DNA from 2 places in the Geobacillus sp. CAMR5420 genome. Region 1 is predicted to be linked to the other one. Evidence: a T-box and tRNA genes for the amino acid it is inferred to sense, from the RefSeq annotation. Region 1 holds a T-box; the other holds one or more tRNA genes.
The links. The T-box of region 1 lies ahead of leuS (leucine--tRNA ligase). A T-box ahead of a tRNA ligase gene usually reads a tRNA of that ligase, here a tRNA-Leu.
Positions count from the first base shown of each region.

Region 2: it has a tRNA-Leu gene. The T-box ahead of leuS (leucine--tRNA ligase) is inferred to sense a tRNA for this amino acid. The anticodon was not compared.

Region 1 covers NZ_JHUS01000057.1:28,436-31,817, forward strand. Annotated here, with positions in the region: gene leuS (leucine--tRNA ligase) at 1-1,643, opposite strand, end outside; T-box leader at 1,720-1,941, opposite strand; gene DI44_RS02900 (MFS transporter) at 2,435-3,382, opposite strand, start outside.
Region 2 covers NZ_JHUS01000013.1:389-3,770, forward strand. Annotated here, with positions in the region: tRNA gene DI44_RS13555 (tRNA-Met) at 240-316, shown strand; tRNA gene DI44_RS13550 (tRNA-Asp) at 321-396, shown strand; tRNA gene DI44_RS13545 (tRNA-Phe) at 571-646, shown strand; tRNA gene DI44_RS13540 (tRNA-Thr) at 881-953, shown strand; tRNA gene DI44_RS13535 (tRNA-Lys) at 1,399-1,471, shown strand; tRNA gene DI44_RS13530 (tRNA-Gly) at 1,479-1,553, shown strand; tRNA gene DI44_RS13525 (tRNA-Leu) at 1,559-1,644, shown strand; tRNA gene DI44_RS13520 (tRNA-Arg) at 1,650-1,723, shown strand; tRNA gene DI44_RS13515 (tRNA-Pro) at 1,730-1,803, shown strand; tRNA gene DI44_RS13510 (tRNA-Ala) at 1,812-1,884, shown strand; tRNA gene DI44_RS13505 (tRNA-Met) at 1,905-1,981, shown strand; tRNA gene DI44_RS13500 (tRNA-Ile) at 1,987-2,063, shown strand; tRNA gene DI44_RS13495 (tRNA-Ser) at 2,083-2,173, shown strand; tRNA gene DI44_RS13490 (tRNA-Thr) at 2,382-2,457, shown strand; tRNA gene DI44_RS13485 (tRNA-His) at 2,465-2,537, shown strand; tRNA gene DI44_RS13480 (tRNA-Gly) at 2,709-2,779, shown strand; tRNA gene DI44_RS13475 (tRNA-Ile) at 2,786-2,859, shown strand; tRNA gene DI44_RS13470 (tRNA-Asn) at 3,069-3,143, shown strand; tRNA gene DI44_RS13465 (tRNA-Ser) at 3,151-3,243, shown strand; tRNA gene DI44_RS13460 (tRNA-Glu) at 3,248-3,319, shown strand.

The DNA.
Region 1 (3,382 bases):
AGAAACTTATGCCAGAAGCGGGCATAAAGCAAATGCAAAACCGCGTGCTCCGCCCCGCCGATGTAAACATCGACCGGCAGCCACTTTTTCAGCTTTTCCGGATCGGCGAGCTGCTTGTCGTTGTGCGGGTCGATGTAGCGTAAATAATACCAGCAGCTTCCAGCCCATTGCGGCATCGTGTTCGTTTCGCGCCGCCCTTTTTTCCCGGTTTTCGGGTCGACAACATTGACCCATTCTTCGATGTTGGCCAGCGGCGACTCGCCCGTTCCCGACGGACGGATTTCATCCGTTTTCGGCAGCACAAGCGGCAATTCCTCTTCCGGCACCGGCGTCATCGTGCCGTCTTCCCAATGGATGATCGGAATCGGCTCGCCCCAGTAGCGCTGGCGGCTGAACAGCCAGTCGCGCAGCCGGTACGACACTTTTTTCCGCCCTTTGCCGTGCTCCTCAAGCCAGGCGATCATTTTGTCGATCGCTTCCTGCTTGTTCAAGCCGTTCAAAAACTCGGAGTTGATATGCTCGCCATCTCCGGTGTACGCTTCCTTTTCGATATTCCCGCCGGCGACGACTTCTTTCATCGGCAAGTGGAATTTTTTCGCAAACTCGTAGTCGCGCTCATCGTGCGCCGGCACGGCCATGATCGCTCCGGTGCCGTAGCTCATCAAGACGTAGTCAGCGATCCAAATCGGAAGCCGATCGCCGGTGACCGGGTGAATGGCGTACGCGCCGGTGAACACGCCCGTTTTTTCTTTCGCCAAATCGGTGCGCTCAAGGTCGCTTTTGCTTTGAATTTCCTTTAAGTAGGCGTCAACGGCTGGCTTTTGCTCCGGCGTCGTGATTTTTTCAACGAGCGGATGCTCCGGCGCCAAGACGGTGTACGTCGCGCCAAACAGCGTATCCGGACGCGTCGTGAACACGGTGAATGTTTCGTCATGGCCGTCGACGGCGAACTCGATTTCCGCTCCTTCCGAACGGCCAATCCAGTTGCGCTGCATCTCCTTAATGCTTTCCGGCCAGTCGAGCTCTTCCAAATCTTCAAGCAAGCGGTCGGCATAGGCGGTGATTTTCAGCATCCATTGCCGCATCGGCTTGCGGATGACCGGATGCCCGCCGCGCTCGCTCCGGCCGTTGATCACCTCTTCGTTCGCCAGCACCGTGCCGAGCGCCGGGCACCAGTTGACCGGCACTTCATCCATGTAGGCGAGCCCTTTTTCATACAGCTTCAAGAAAATCCATTGCGTCCATTTGTAATAGTTCGGGTCGGTCGTATTGATCTCCCGGTCCCAGTCGTACGAAAAGCCAAGCGATTTGATTTGCCGGCGGAAATTGTCGATGTTTTTTTGCGTAAACTCCGCCGGGTCGTTGCCGGTATCGAGCGCATATTGCTCGGCCGGCAGCCCGAACGCGTCCCAGCCCATCGGGTGAAGGACGTTGTACCCTTGCATCCGCTTCATGCGCGCCAAAATATCGGTCGCCGTATATCCTTCCGGATGGCCGACGTGCAAGCCGGCGCCGGATGGATACGGGAACATGTCGAGAACGTAAAACTTCGGCTTGTCATCATCATCGGACGTGCGGAACGTTTTGTTTTTCTCCCAATAGTCCTGCCATTTTTGTTCAATTTCGCGGTGGTTGAAGCTCATCGCAGCACTCCTCCTATCAAGTTCTACTTGCATCATTGACGAAAATATGTACAAAAAAACCCCCCCATCCCCACAGCAAAGGGACGAGAGGCGCGCTTCCCGCGGTACCACCCTTTTTGGCGCGCCAAACGGCGCACCCGCTTTCTTCCTTAACGCGGATGGACGGCCGGCGCTGTCGATGACCGTTCACGCCGGCAACTCCGAGGCGAGTTCACGAGCCGACTTCGGTTGACTCGCACCATCCGTCAACTCTCTGCCGTCCGTCGGGCCCGCTACTGCTCCTCTTCACCGTTATTCGCCTTATTCGCACGTCAACTACCCCCACTTCGCTAACGCTTGAAGTGGGGGCTTGCAACTCCCCAGAAGTGCAAACGGACTTCGTCCTCCTTCCTTGACTTGGGGTTGCATCAGGGGGCAGGTTGACGACTACCCAACGACGCAGGTCATGCCTGCATCGTTACCGATTCTCTCGGTGTGTCTGTTGGCAGTACTTGGCTTCCACACACAACAGACAGACCTACGCTCATGTTTTACGGTTGCAACGTTTCCTGCAACCAACTCCATCCATCGAGCAGCCGTTATTGGAGTGCCTTTATTTAACAGTTTTCTCCACGTCTTTATTCTATCATACACAAAAGAAAGGGGGAACGCACATTCCTCTCCCACTTACTCCCTTTGGTCGTTGAAGTGGGAGTCTCCTGCGCGAAATAGGATGAATCGAGCGATGAGTGGACAGAATGACAAATTTATTATTATTTTAAAAAATTTGTCGATCAATTGCAAGCCGAAATCTATACGGAAGCCGCGGTTTTTTCATCCGCGTTCTCCGTCCGCTTCGGGAGCCGACGATCATGCAAAAGCGCGGCCAGCACCGCCAATAAGGCAAACAATGCTAACATCATGATGAGCAGTTTCATTCCAAACAGATCGGCGACCGAGCCGCCGATGACCGGTCCGATCATCCGTCCGGCCGTGGCCGTCCCGTTGACGATTCCTTGGTAAAACCCGGCTTTCCCCGGGGGCGCCCATTCGTTCACCGCGGCCGGAATCGCCGGCCAGACGATCATCTCGGCGATCGTGAGCACCATCATGGACGCGGCAAACTCTGCAAACGAATGCGCCCCCAACAGCATGGCAAACGAAACGGCGAAAATAAAAAAACCGATCACGATTTGCCGCTTCAACGTCGGCATGAAGCGGCGGATGACCGCTGACAACAGCGGCTGGGCCAAGACGATCAACGCCCCGTTGATCGTCCAAAGCAAGCTGTACTGCCCGACTGGTATCCCGAGCTCGCGTGTATAGGCGGCGATCGTCGTCGACCATTGGACATAGCTCAACCAACACAGTCCATAGCCGGCGCAAAGGAGGGCAAGCGCCCAGCCCGCGGAGCGGGATGGCGCTCTTTCCGCTTCTCCGGATCGTTTCTTTCTCGGCGGCGGCAAGAGCGGAACGCGGCGCAGCCCGGCCACAACCGTAAACAAAAACGCGGCATACAACAAAAGATTGGCGAAAAAAACGAGCGAGAACGAATATGAAGCGACAAGCCCGCCAAGCGCCGACCCGACGGCGACGCCGATGTTTTGCGCGACATACAAGGCGTTGAACGCCCGCCGCCCCCCTTCCGGCCAAATCGCCCCGGCGTACGCCGACGCCGCCGGAAAGACGACGCCGCTGCCAACGCCGACAAACGCCAAAAACACCGCATAATGCGGCCAACCGTGCCAAACGCTTAAGCC
Region 2 (3,382 bases), on a different contig from region 1:
GACGCATTCGACATCTTCGAGTTCGCTGGCAGAGGAAGAGGCAACGAAAATGCAATTTGAGCATTGTCAAAACTTAAGTATATTCTTATCGCTGCGGGGTGGAGCAACGAGCCTTCGCTTCGTCGAATATGCTGCGAGTTGCCTCGACGCATTCGACATCTTCGAGTTCGCTGGCAGAGGAAGAGGCAGTCTTAAAGAAACACTTAGAGCGTTATCAAATGAGATGAATTTCTTACCGTCGCGGGGTGGAGCAGTCCGGTAGCTCGTCGGGCTCATAACCCGAAGGTCGCAGGTTCAAATCCTGCCCCCGCAACCAATATGGTCCCGTAGTGTAGTGGTTAACATGCCTGCCTGTCACGCAGGAGATCGCGGGTTCGAGTCCCGTCGGGACCGCCATTCTTCCAAAATTGTGAAAGATGAAAAAATATGGCTCGGTAGCTCAGTCGGTAGAGACGAGCATCCGCATCGTCGAATCTGCTGCGAGTTGTCCCGACGCATCTGGCTTCTTCGAATGGGCTAGTAGAGGAAGGGACACAAAAGTCATCAACGAACAAGGGAAAAATAAGATATGGCTCGGTAGCTCAGTCGGTAGAGCAAAGGACTGAAAATCCTTGTGTCGGCGGTTCGATTCCGTCCCGAGCCACCATTTTTATCATAGTTCCGAAAGAAGGTTCCCGCTTCATGCAAAGCTAAGTGGGAGTAGTTCACAGACATGTCAGATGTTCAAACCACCCCGGCTTAGTTCAATGGGTAGCGACGAACATTCGCATCGTCGAGTCTGTTGCGAGTTGCCTCGACGCACTCAGCTTCCTCGAATCAGCTTGCAGAGGAAGAGGCACAACTAGGCAGACAACATGAGTCACTAACTAATTTTAAATGTGCCGGCTTAGCTCAATTGGTAGAGCAACTGACTTGTAATCAGTAGGTTGCGGGTTCAAGTCCTGCAGCCGGCATTCTTATTCCTTAATAACCCCTTAAGCCATTAAGGCGGCAACCGCGAGCCATTAGCTCAGTAACGAGCGCTACATCTTCGAGTTCGCTTCGAGTTGTCCCGACGCATCCTGCATCTTCGAATCAGCTGGCAGTGGAAGGGACATTGTTGTCTCGGAGTGTTATCCTAACTATGAGCCATTAGCTCAGTAACGAGCGTTACATCATCGAATTTGCTTCGAGTTGCCTCGACGCACGAGGCTTCCTTGAATTAGCTGGCAGAGGAAGAGGCAGGTAGAGCTAGGTAGTACCTAGAGTGTTGTCCTAACCATGAGCCATTAGCTCAGTAGGTAGAGCAACGAGCAAAGCATCTTCGGATTTGCTTCGAGTTGTCCCGACGCATTCGGCTTCTTTGAATCAGCTGGTAGAGGAAGGGACATCGTTGTCTCGGAGTGTTATTGAACCCATGAGCCATTAGCTCAGTAGGTAGAGCATCTGACTTTTAATCAGAGGGTCGGAGGTTCGAGTCCTCCATGGCTCATCGTCTTGCGGAAGTAGTTCAGCGGTAGAACACCACCTTGCCAAGGTGGGGGTCGCGGGTTCGAGCCCCGTCTTCCGCTCCACTTCCGCCGGGGTGGCGGAATTGGCAGACGCACAGGACTTAAAATCCTGGGGTAGGTAACTACCGTGCCGGTTCGAGTCCGGCCCTCGGCACTTGTGCGCTCGTAGCTCAATTGGATAGAGCATCTGACTACGGATCAGAAGGTTAGGGGTTCGAATCCTCTCGAGCGCGTTTTATCGGGAAGTAGCTCAGCTTGGTAGAGCACACGGTTCGGGTCCGTGAGGTCGCAGGTTCAAATCCTGTCTTCCCGATTTATCATGGGGCCTTAGCTCAGCTGGGAGAGCGCCTGCTTTGCAAGCAGGAGGTCATCGGTTCGATCCCGATAGGCTCCACCTTTTGACTTCTTAAATTTGGCGGTGTAGCTCAGCTGGCTAGAGCGTACGGTTCATACCCGTGAGGTCGGGGGTTCGATCCCCTCCACCGCCACCATTATCGGACCTTTAGCTCAGCTGGTTAGAGCAGACGGCTCATAACCGTCCGGTCGTAGGTTCGAGTCCTACAAGGTCCACCATTATTATTGTTGCTTTTTTGGAGGAGTACCCAAGTGGTTGAAGGGGTCGGTCTTGAAAACCGAGAGGCGCCGCAAGGCGCGCGGGGGTTCGAATCCCTCCTCCTCCGCCATGCACTTTAAAATCGTGCCGGCTTAGCTCAATTGGTAGAGACGAGCATTCGCATCGTCGAATCTGCTGCGAGTTGTCCCGACGCATCCCACTTCTTTGAATAAGCTTGCAGAGGAAGGGACACCGAGCATTTGACTTCCTCGAATTAGCTGGGAGAGGAAGAGGCACAACCAGGCAGACAACATGAATCACTAGCTAATTTTAAATGTGCCGGCTTAGCTCAATTGGTAGAGCAACTGACTTGTAATCAGTAGGTTGCGGGTTCAAGTCCTGCAGCCGGCACCAGAACGAGGCGACTATGGCGAAGTGGTTAACGCACCAGATTGTGGCTCTGGCATGCGTGGGTTCGATTCCCACTAGTCGCCCTTTTCATTATATTCTATATTTGCGGGTGTAGTTTAGTGGTAAAACCTCAGCCACGAGCATCTGCATCATCGAATCTGCTTCGAGTTGCCCCGACGCATCTGGCTTCTATGAATCAGCTGGTAGAGGAAGGGGCATGGAAGCAGCGTGGCGGATGTTCAACTAAATGATATGCGGGTGTAGTTTAGTGGTAAAACCTCAGCCTTCCAAGCTGATGTCGTGGGTTCGATTCCCATCACCCGCTTTTTATGGGCCTATAGCTCAGCTGGTCAGAGCGCACGCCTGATAAGCGTGAGGTCGGTGGTTCAAGTCCACTTAGGCCCATTATTTTCCATTGAATATTTTTGGGTCATTCGCTATAATAATGGGCGAACAATGCCCCATCGTTCCACAGCAAAATCGGAGCGACGAGCTTCACATCTTCGAATTCGCTGCGAGTTGCCTCGACGCATCTCGCTTCCTTGAATTAGCTGGCAGAGGAAGAGGCAACGAGCACATTTGGAAGATGTGCATAACATATAGTTATTCATCATTCCGCAATAGCTCAGCGGTAGAGCAACCGGCTGTTAACCGGTAGGTCGTAGGTTCGAATCCTACTTGCGGAGCCATTTCTTTGGAGAAGTACCCAAGTGGCTGAAGGGGACGGTTTGCTAAACCGTTAGGTCGCAGTTTTGCGGCGCGCGGGTTCAAATCCCGCCTTCTCCGCCATAATGGCCCGTTGGTCAAGTGGTTAAGACACCGCCCTTTCACGGCGGTAACACGGGTTCGAATCCCGTACGGGTCACTGGTTGCTGGCACCAGAGATTCTGGTGCCCTTTTGTACAATTTCTTTTGTCGATTTTTGCGT